Regions from separate parts of the Mesorhizobium sp. B2-3-15 genome, predicted to be linked through region 2. Evidence: riboswitches for the same ligand, from Rfam matches in the RefSeq annotation. Region 2 holds a riboswitch; each other region holds the start of a gene.
What was found. Region 2 has a riboswitch for cobalamin ahead of FJ954_RS00700 (aromatic ring-hydroxylating dioxygenase subunit alpha). Riboswitches for the same ligand answer to the same signal wherever they lie in the genome.
Positions count from the first base shown of each region.

Region 1: it holds a riboswitch for cobalamin, as region 2 does, so the genes downstream of both, FJ954_RS08095 (CbtB domain-containing protein) here and FJ954_RS00700 (aromatic ring-hydroxylating dioxygenase subunit alpha) in region 2, are expected to answer to the same signal.
Region 3: it holds a riboswitch for cobalamin, as region 2 does, so the genes downstream of both, bluB (5,6-dimethylbenzimidazole synthase) here and FJ954_RS00700 (aromatic ring-hydroxylating dioxygenase subunit alpha) in region 2, are expected to answer to the same signal.

Region 1 is NZ_VFVO01000003.1:189,799-193,063, reverse strand. It holds gene cobO (cob(I)yrinic acid a,c-diamide adenosyltransferase) at 1-310, opposite strand, end outside; gene cobU (bifunctional adenosylcobinamide kinase/adenosylcobinamide-phosphate guanylyltransferase) at 312-827, opposite strand; gene FJ954_RS08100 (CbtA family protein) at 820-1,623, opposite strand; gene FJ954_RS08095 (CbtB domain-containing protein) at 1,639-1,818, opposite strand; cobalamin riboswitch at 1,854-2,053, opposite strand; gene FJ954_RS08090 (aromatic ring-hydroxylating dioxygenase subunit alpha) at 2,197-3,265, shown strand, end outside.
Region 2 is NZ_VFVO01000001.1:147,380-150,644, reverse strand. It holds gene FJ954_RS00705 (hybrid-cluster NAD(P)-dependent oxidoreductase) at 1-546, opposite strand, end outside; gene FJ954_RS00700 (aromatic ring-hydroxylating dioxygenase subunit alpha) at 624-1,871, opposite strand; cobalamin riboswitch at 1,984-2,186, opposite strand; gene FJ954_RS00695 (DUF680 domain-containing protein) at 2,679-2,879, shown strand; gene FJ954_RS00690 (DUF680 domain-containing protein) at 2,949-3,155, shown strand; gene FJ954_RS00685 (DUF680 domain-containing protein) at 3,226-3,265, shown strand, end outside.
Region 3 is NZ_VFVO01000005.1:48,446-51,710, reverse strand. It holds gene FJ954_RS11890 (hypothetical protein) at 1-672, shown strand, start outside; partial or broken gene bluB (5,6-dimethylbenzimidazole synthase) at 789-1,394, opposite strand; cobalamin riboswitch at 1,466-1,648, opposite strand; gene FJ954_RS11880 (histone deacetylase family protein) at 1,827-2,753, shown strand; gene FJ954_RS11875 (exodeoxyribonuclease VII small subunit) at 2,757-3,008, shown strand; gene FJ954_RS11870 (DUF2277 domain-containing protein) at 3,100-3,265, shown strand, end outside.

The DNA.
Region 1 (3,265 bases), on a different contig from region 2:
GCGTCTCCCAGGTGAAACCCTCGCCCATTGCGTGCCAGACGACACGGTCGCCAAAGACGGCAAAGGCGTCCTTCTCGCCGGTGTGCCACTTGCCCTTGATGAACTGGACGACGCCGACGCGCTTGCCGTAGCCGAGCACGCGCAGCGCGAGACCGAAGGCGGCCGTGGTCTTGCCCTTGCCGGGACCGGTGTTGACGATCAGCAACCCTTTCTCGATCGTCTTGCCCGCAACCTCGGCGTCCTGCACCGCCTTGCGCTTGGCCATCTTGGCGCGATGGCGTTCTTCATCCTTGTCGTGGATATCAGTCATTTCACTTCACCTTGAGCGGTAGCCCCGCCACCATGAGCAGCACCGTGTCGGCTACTGCCGCGACCCGCTGGTTGAGCCGGCCGGCATCGTCACGAAACCGACGCGCCAGCGCGTTGTCGGGCACGATGCCTTGCCCGACCTCGTTCGTCACCACGAACCACGGTCCGCGCGGCCGAGACAGCACGTCCGCCAGCCGCCGGCACGCGGCCTCGACGTCGTGATCGGCCAGCATGTGATTGGTCAGCCACAGCGTCAGGCAGTCGGCAAGCACCGGCTGCCCGTCTGGCAACGCCTCCAGCGCTTCGGCGAGGTCGAGTGGCGCATCGATGGTCGACCAGCCCTCACCGCGCCGCGAGCGGTGCAGCGCGATGCGCTCGCGCATCTCGTCGTCATAGGCTTGCGCCGTGGCGATATAGGCCCATGGCGAGGGCAATGCCGTCATCAGGGTTTCGGCGTGCGCGCTCTTGCCGGAGCGCGCACCACCGATGATGAAGGTCAGCCTGCCGCGATCAGGCAAAGCTGTCGCGCAGGCTGGTCGCCATGCCGGTGAAGCGCCTGCGCACCACGCCCACGATCGCGCCGAGCACCAGCCAGAACACCAGATTGGTCACCGTCACCGCCACCACGAACTGATGGTGCAGGCCTTCCGGGATCGGTGTTTCGAAACTGTCGGGCTGCGGCGCGCCGACGACATGCGGCGCGACGATCAGCAAGACGGCGAGGATGGTCAATGGCAGCGATCTGCGAAAGACGATCAGGCCTAGGCCGATCGCGGTCGCGGCCGCCGTCGCCGTCCACCAGATCTGGCGCGGCAGAAGATCGGCCGCCGGCATTGCCGGCAGTTCCGGCTGCAGTCCGAGACCCGGTGCCAGTGTGAACACGGCAAAGCCGGCCAAACCCCAGAACACACCCTGGCGCCAGTTGCCGACGCCGCCGAAGAACTCGGAAACCGCGACCAGGACCAGTGCGAAGCCGATGCCGGTGACGATATTGGCAACCACGCTAAAGGCGAAACGCTCGAAACCGTCGGCCGGCGCCCAGCCTTCGTCTTCCTCCGCCGGTGTCACGGCATCGGTGCCCGCGGGCGCGGCAGAGCTCATGGCATTCCCAGCGGGCGCCACCGTGCTCATGGCATCATTGGTCGCCGCTGGTGCGGCCGCGTGATCATGGTGGTGGCCGCCGCCGGCCTTTTCGTAGACTTCCGCCTTGAGGATCAGCGGCACGGTGGCATAGGCCTGCATGCAGGCGAGAACGACACCGGCCACGAGCCCCGCGATCGCCGCGACGAACACGACGTTGCGAAACAGATTCATGATGTCGGATCCTCGTTAGTGGCAGGGAAACGCCATCGAGTGGCGATAGTCGTGGGCAGCATTGTGGACCGCATCGATATGCGAGAAGCCGACAAAGCCGACGACGAAGATGCCGAGCAGCGCCGCGAGCGCGAGCTGCATGAAGCGCGACTGCGAGGAGACGGAGGCGCCGAGGGAGACGGAAGCGGTAGTCATGTCTTGTCCTTTCGCCCTCCACCCGAGGGCATCGAAGTCAGTTTCCTGTCGCCGGCAGGTCTCCTGGCTCGCGGATAAGCGCCCTTCCCCACCTTCCCGAAGAAAAATCTTCAGTGGCATATGGAGAGGACTACCGCACACAGTTGCGGGGGCAGCCACGGCATTGGACAGGAATTCCTGCCCGCACCGCATTCCCTCTTGGCTCCAAAAAGGAACCGACGACATCGGGGACTATAGGGAAATTCGCCGCGCCCGGCAAACCAAATTCCGACAGCCGCCAGCGCAGGAGCGCCGTATCGGCGAAGCTGCCCTCATCCCGTCCCGATTGACAAACTTCATGGCCGGGTGTCGGCTGGCACCCCTCACGGGAAGCCAGCCATGCAGCCCAATGCCAGCGAGTGCGTGCCCTATAACGGCCTGACTCGAACCGAGCCGACGCTGCCCTCGTCGGCCTATTGGGACCAGGACAACTATCAGCGCGATCTCGACGCCATCTGGTACAGGAACTGGCTGCTCGTCTGCCGCGAGGCCGACCTTGCCCAGCCTTTGGCGTTCCGCACCTTCCGCGTCGGTACGCAGGAAATCCTCCTGCTGCGCGACGACACCGGCGAGTTGCATGCCTTCCACAACACCTGCCGGCATCGCGGCTCGCAGCTTTGCCAGGAAAGCCAGGGCCGGCTGAAGGCGCGGCTGATCACCTGCCCGTATCATGCCTGGTCCTATTCTCTGCGTGGCGATCTGGTGCGCGTGCCGTCGAAATCGCTGCCTGACGGCTTCGACAAGGCCGATCACCCGCTTTATCGCGTCGCGCACTCGGTGTGGCGGGGCTTCGTCTTCGTCAATCTTGCGGAAGATGCCGCCAGCTCGGCGCAATCCTCCTTCGACCCGGCCTCCGGCGACTTCGGCAACTGGCCGCTGGAAATGCTGGTATCAGGGGACGTGCTGCGCAAGGTGATGAACTGCAACTGGAAGATTTTTTGGGAAAACTTCAACGAGTGCCTGCACTGCCCGGGCGTCCACAAGGACCTGTCGCGGCTGGTGCCGATCTATGGCCGCGGCCTGATGAGCCGGCATGACGATCCCGAATGGCTCCGCCACGCCGACAATGACGCGCCAGAATTCTCCGGCGGCCTGCGCGCCGGGGCTGAGACATGGTCGCGTGATGGGCAGACGCACGGGCCGATCTTCCCGAGCTTGACGCCGGCGGAACGCAGCGCCGGTCAGACCTATGCCACCAGCCTGCCGTCGATGTTCATCGTCGGCCATGTCGACTATGTCAGGACCGTGCGGCTTACGCCGCTCGGTCCCGAACAGACCGAATTGACCGCGGAATGGCTGTTCGCGCCCGAGGCGCTCGCCGAGACCGACATCGACAACATCGTTGCCTTCGGCACACAGGTGCTGGAGGAGGACGCGGCAATCTGCGAGGTCAACCAGAAGGGCCTGC
Region 2 (3,265 bases):
CGGCATATGGCCGCCGAGCAGTTCGAGTTCCTTGCGAAAGATGATCTCTTCCGGGCGCCGCGCGCAATTGACGAAGCCGACATCGGTCCATGGCGCGCAGTCGTTCAGCCAGCGCAGCATCGACATCATCGGCGTCACGCCCGAACCGGCCGAGATGAACAGGTATTTCGCCGCCGGGGGGCTGTGCAGCGAAAAGTCGCCGCCCGGTCCATAGGCCTTGACGTGCGAGCCGGGCGTCAGGTGATCGAACATCCAGCGTGTGCCGACGCTGCCCGCCTGCGCCTTCACCGTCACCGCGATCGAGAATGGCCGTGACGGCGATGATGACAGCGTGTAGGTGCGCATCAGCGGGCCGTCCGGTGTCGGCAATTCCAGCGTCACGAACTGGCCCGGCTTGTAGCGGAACCAGGTCTGGTTGTCGGAGCGGAAGGTGAAGGTCTTGACGTCGGGCGCCTCGTCGCTGACGCCGGTTACTTCCAGCACCTGCAGCCTGTCGTTCCACGGCGCCATCTGGTCGAGGTGGCGATAGAGGCCAAGATCAGTCATGGCGTTCATCCCTGCATACCTTTCATTTTGGGCGTGTCGTGATCCCAAAGCCGCTGCACAGTTTTGGCCGACATGCGCTAGGCGACACTGCGCAGAGCAGGCCGGCCGTCTTCGGAAAGCCGTGGGCCGATAAAGCGCGCGTACCAGTCGACGAACTGGATGACGCCGCCCTCGTGCAGCTCCGAATAGGGACCGGGCTCGTAGGCCGGCGACAGGATGCCGAAGGCATTTTCCTCGACGATGCGGCGGTCCTGGTCGTTGGTCTCGGTCCAGACATGGGTGAGTTCGGCGAGATCGTAGTCGACGCCTTCCACGGCATCCTTGTGGACCAGCCATTTGGTCGTAACCGCTGTTTCCGTGGCGCTGACCGGCAGCACGCGGAACGTCACCGCATGATCCACGAGGATATGGTTCCAGGTTGTCGGGTAGTGATAGTGCATCAGCGTGCCGATCCGGTCGGCCGAGACGCTGTCGGACAGGTTCTTCTTCACCGCCCGCTTGCCGGTCATCGTGTAGCTCTGGGCATCGCGCAGCAGCGGCGCGCGGGTGGCGCGGTATTGTCCGGCCGGGTCGATGCGAAACTTGCTGGGCAGGCCAACAGCTTCGCACTTCGCCCAGTGGGCCAGCATCTCCGGATCGCTGTCGGCGCCTTGCACGCCGGTCACGGTCGGCGCTTCCGGGAAGGTCTTGCACAGCTCAGGATGGTTGCCCGCGCAATGGTAGCATTCGCGGTTGTTTTCCCAGACCAGCTTCCAGTTGCCCTTCTCGATGATCGTGCTCTCGAAGGCGATCTTGGCCTCGCTCAGCCGGTGCGGCTGGAGATAGGGCTCGATCATCGCCCGCATCGGCGCGAAGTCGGCGGGCTCCTTGGCCAGGCAGATGAAGACATAGCCGGCGACGCTTTCGCAGGCGACCGGCTTGAGCCCGAACTGGCTCTTGTCGAACCCATCGGCCATCTGGCGGGCGAACAGCAGCCGGCCGTCGAGTTCGTAGGTCCACTGGTGATAGGGACACACCAGTTTGGCGGCCATACCCTTCTCGGTGTTGCAGACGCGGCTGCCGCGATGGCGGCAGGAATTGTGGAAAGCGTTGATCTTGCCCTGCTGATCGCGCACCAGCACGACCGGATAGTCGCCGATCTGCACGGTGATGAAGCTGCCCGGCTTGGGCAACTCGCAATCATGGCCGATGAACAGCCAGTCGCGATACCAGATCAGTTCCATGTCAAGCTTGAAGTAGTCCGGGTCGGTATAGAAGGGCTGTTCCAGCGAAAGGCCCTGTCTGCGGCCGTTTAAAAGCCTCAGCATGTCGTTGCGCGCGTCCATGTCCTGTCCTCATTTTCAAGGACTGAACTGGTGGTGATGGAGGAAGGACTGGGCGCAAGCCGGCGAAAGCCGGACAACACCATCCGCCCCTTGACCGCCCACCGCGATCAGTCGAGTTCTAGCGATCTCGGGCTGGTTTCCGGGCTCTGGAGTTGTCCTGGCGGACCATCGCGACACCTTCCCAAGCTTTCGCCCAGTGGTCTCCCGTTGCGACTTGAACTCCACCACCGTTGCGGGGGCAGCGCCGGAATCTGACCGGCTTCCCAATTCTCCGCTCCGTCGTCACGCAGCGGCACCTGAGATCGCTCGATCTAATCACGACAGGGTTTGCGACATCGGCACGAAAGCGACATCGCATCCATGCGGCGCGACACATACGCGGGATCGTCCCGGCGCAGTTGCAGCGGGGGAATCGCCTTTTCTCGCCAGGCGCGCGGGCACCGTTTTCGACCCTCAGCCGGGCCGGAAAAGGGTTAATGGTTTCGAAAAGTGACTATTAGCAGAGTCTAAAATCGAACCGAACGGTTCGTTTCTGTTGACGGTGCGTGCAGGATGGTGTGAACGCCCAGCCTTCCGACACAGTTGGTGATCGGGTCGTGATCTTAGACAACTATTTGATATCAAATGGAAAAATGAGACATGTAGAAGGCGTTGGTACAATTTCAAGTGGTGGAGTCATGGTCCACGCTGAACAACTTCGTGATTGGAAACGGCAAGGGGGCTCTCCCACATCGGGGCTGTCCGAACGACGCGATTTAATCCCAAGACACGCCGCTAGACGGACGGGAAAAATACTGGAGTACAAAAATGAAAAAGATCATTCTCACTGCCGCCGCCCTTCTGGCTATTTCCGGCAGCGCCTTCGCTAGCAGCGACCATTATGGTTCGAACGCCGCGACCCCCACGGCTACTGTCGACAGCTCCTACACCGCTTCGACCAAGAAGTCGGAGCCGGCTGCCCAGACGCCTGTGACGGGCGCCGACCACAACCTCTTCGGCAACAATTAATAGCCATCCCCGGCACGCGGCGGGTGACCCTGCCGCGCTGGTGGACCCTACAAATTCAGGAGTATTAAAATGAACAAGATCCTCATTGCTGCCGCTGCCGTTCTGGCTCTCTCCGGCAGCGCTTTCGCCGGCAGCGACAACTATGGCTCCAACGGCGCCAACCAGGCTGCTGCCGCTTCGACCGACAATTCGAACACCGCGTCGATCGGCAAGTCGGCTCCGGCCACCTCGGCGCCTGTCCAGCAGGGCAGCGACCGCAACCTCTTCGGCCACTAACGGCCATCCCACGGCCGGTAGGCTTTTGTCCGCCGGTCTGCGAGACTTCCAAAATTCAGGAGTACCTAAAATGAACAAGATCCTCATTGCCGCCGCCGCCGTTCTGGCCG
Region 3 (3,265 bases), on a different contig from region 2:
ATTCCCCACGGCCAGAACCAGATCGCCTACGCGAAAGAGGTCGTGACCGAGCGTTTTGCCGAGGCCAACATCCTTTTCGTCGTCGACCAATTGGTCAAGGGCGCCATACGCGCCATCACCGGCCTGCTCGGCGGCATCGCGGCCTTCCTGCCCATTCCTGGCCTGAGCGGCCTGGTTTCGTTCCTCAACACGGTGATTCGCCTGTCGCTGACCTATGTCGACGAGATCATTCTCGGCTACAACATCCGCATCAGTTCGTCCTCGCCGTTCGAAACCGCGCGCCAAGGCGTTGTGCTCTACGCCCAGAACGGCAAGACCATGGTCAAGAATGCCGTCTGGCTAGGGGTCATCATGTGGGGCGTGTCGTTCGTGATTTTCCTGCTGATGCTGGCTCCGGCAGCCGCTATTCTTTACGTCATGCCCGGGCAGCTCGCCGGCTGGGCTTTCGTGCTGGCAATCGTCTTTGCCTGGGCTTTCAAGGCGGCCTTCATTGAGCCGTTCGCCATTGCCTGCCTGATGCAGGTCTATTTCAAGACCATCGAGGGTCAGGTGCCCGATGCCGCCTGGGACGCCAGGCTGGCCGAAGCCTCGTCGAAGTTCAGGGAACTCAAGGACAAGGCGCTCTCCACTTTCGGCGGTTCGCGCTGGGGCACTGCCGGCGCGACGAGCTGATCAACCGGCCTCGCCGGCGCACCGGCGACGGTGCCGAGGCGCGCCACTGCTGATTTGAGCGGCGCTTCGCCTTGCCCGCGAAAAGTCTCGCTCATGATAAGCTCGGGCAACGGCAGCCGCCGGCCCCAGCCGTGTGTTTCGAGATCCGGCTTCGGTGCGAACTCGGAAACACGGCCGACGCAGAGATAGGCGATCGGTGTCACCTGGTCGGGAATGGCCAGCAAGCTTTTCAGCGCTTGCGCCTCGATGATGCTGACCCAGCCGACGCCAACGCCTTCGGCGCGTGCCGCCAGCCAGAAATTCTGCACCGCGCAGACCGTGCTGTAGAGATCCATCTCCGGATTGTGCCAGCGCCCCAGCGGCGAGCCTTTCGAGCGTTCGCGGTCGCAGGTGATGCAGATGTTGAGAGCGCTTTCGCAAATGCCTTCGAGCTTGAGCTTGCGGTAGAGCGCCTGCCGTTCTGCCTCGATTTCAGGCAGTTCCCGTTCTCGCGCGGCCAGGAACAGGTCGCGCACTTCCGCCCGCCGCGCGGCATCGCGAATGACGATGAAATTCCAAGGTTGCATGAAGCCGACCGACGGCGCGTGGTGGGCGGCAAGCAGCAGCCGCGCCAGCACCTCGTCGTCGATGGCCTCCGATGTAAAATGGCTGCGGACGTCGCGCCGCGTGAAGATGGCGCGGTAAACAGCGTCGCGCGCAATCTGGTCAAATCCATCGCCCATTGGAGTGGTCATAGCTTCCGGCATCGCTTGTCCCCTTGCGATTGCAATCGATGTCATCCGCCTGACCATGCGGATGACGATGCCTGCCAGGCCGGTCTTCTGGCTCGGGATCAACCCGCGTCCGGTGCCTTCCCGTCATCGACAGTGGCATTTACCGGCGCGGTCCCCCTCACAGCGTTGGGCACGCCACGGAGTTCAACCGTGTTCCCGATTCTCCCGCCAGGGCATTTGCAGCCAAGTGGAATCACTTGGCGTCGCAAAATGCGGCTAAAACAAACAGCCCGGCGGGCACCAGGCAGTGGTTGCGACCTTACGCCGAAGGGCCGGCGCCGCCAATGCCCGCAGCGACATGAATGGACGCAGGTTCGATTTTCCCCAGCGATCAAGCCGCAACGCATGGCCATCACGACGCCGGGGCACTAGATAGGGGGCATGGCCACCCGTCTCTACACGCACCCGATCTTTCTCGAACACATCACGCCGCCCGGTCACCCCGAGCGGCCCGACCGCCTGCGCGCCATCGAGCGCGTGCTCGACGACGAAGCTTTTGCCACGCTTGACCGCGTCGAGGCACCGCACGGCGACGAGGCGACCATCCTCTACGCGCATCCCGCCGATTTCGTCGCGCGTGTCCGCGCCGCCATCCCCGACGAAGGCATTGCCCGCATCGACGCCGACACCACCGCCAGCCCGAAAAGCTGGCAAGCGGTGATTACGGCGATCGGTGCCGCCAATGCTGCCGTCGACGACGTCTTTGCGGGCCGCGCCGACAACGTTTTCGTCGCCGCCCGTCCGCCCGGCCACCATGCCGAAAAGACCACGGCCATGGGCTTCTGCTTCTTCAACACGGCGGCAATCGCAGCGCGCCATGCGCAGAAGAAGCACGGCGCCGAGCGTGTCGCGGTCGTCGACTGGGACGTGCACCACGGCAACGGCACGCAGGATATTTTCTGGGACGATCCCTCGGTGCTCTATTGCTCGACGCACCAGATGCCGCTTTATCCCGGCACGGGCGCGAAGAGTGAGACCGGCGCCGGCAACATCGTCAATGCGCCGCTGGCGCCTCGGACGGGCAGCGAGGTGTTTCGCGATGCGTTCCTGTCGCGCGTGCTGCCGGCACTCGACAATTTCGCGCCGGATCTGATTATCGTTTCGGCCGGCTTCGACGCGCACCATCGCGACCCGCTGGCGGAAATCAATCTGACCGAGGACGATTTCGACTGGGCGACCGGCCAGCTGATGCAGCGCGCCGCAATCCACGGCGGCAACCGGCTCGTCAGCCTGCTCGAGGGCGGCTACGATCTGCAGGGATTGGCATTTTCGGTCGCCGCCCATGTCGGGCGACTGATGAAAGGATGAATGATGACCGGTGAGATCAACGAAGACGTCAAGGCGATGAGCTTTGAACAGGCACTCGACGCACTGGAGAAGATCGTCGATGATCTGGAGCGTGGCGACGTGCCGCTCGACCAGTCGATCCGGATTTACGAGCGGGGCGAGGCGCTGAAGGTCCATTGCGACCGGCTGCTGAAGGCCGCCGAGGACAAGGTCGAGAAGATCAGGCTGTCGCGCGACGGCAAGCCGGTTGGAACCGAGCCGCTCGACGCGGACTGAGGTCCGGAGCAGCCTACCGGTTTTTGGACACGATCATCATTGAGGATACAGTTCGTCCCGATTGAAACGGACAAGAGGAGATACGGAAGCGATGTGCAGAAACATCAAGACCCTGTTCAATTTTGATCCGCCGGCAACCAACGACGAAGTCCGCGACGCGGCACTGCAGTTTGTCCGCAAGCTGAGCGGCACAACGCGGCCTTCTGCCAAGAACCAGCATGCGTTCGATCATGCCGTCGAAGCCATCGCGGCATCCG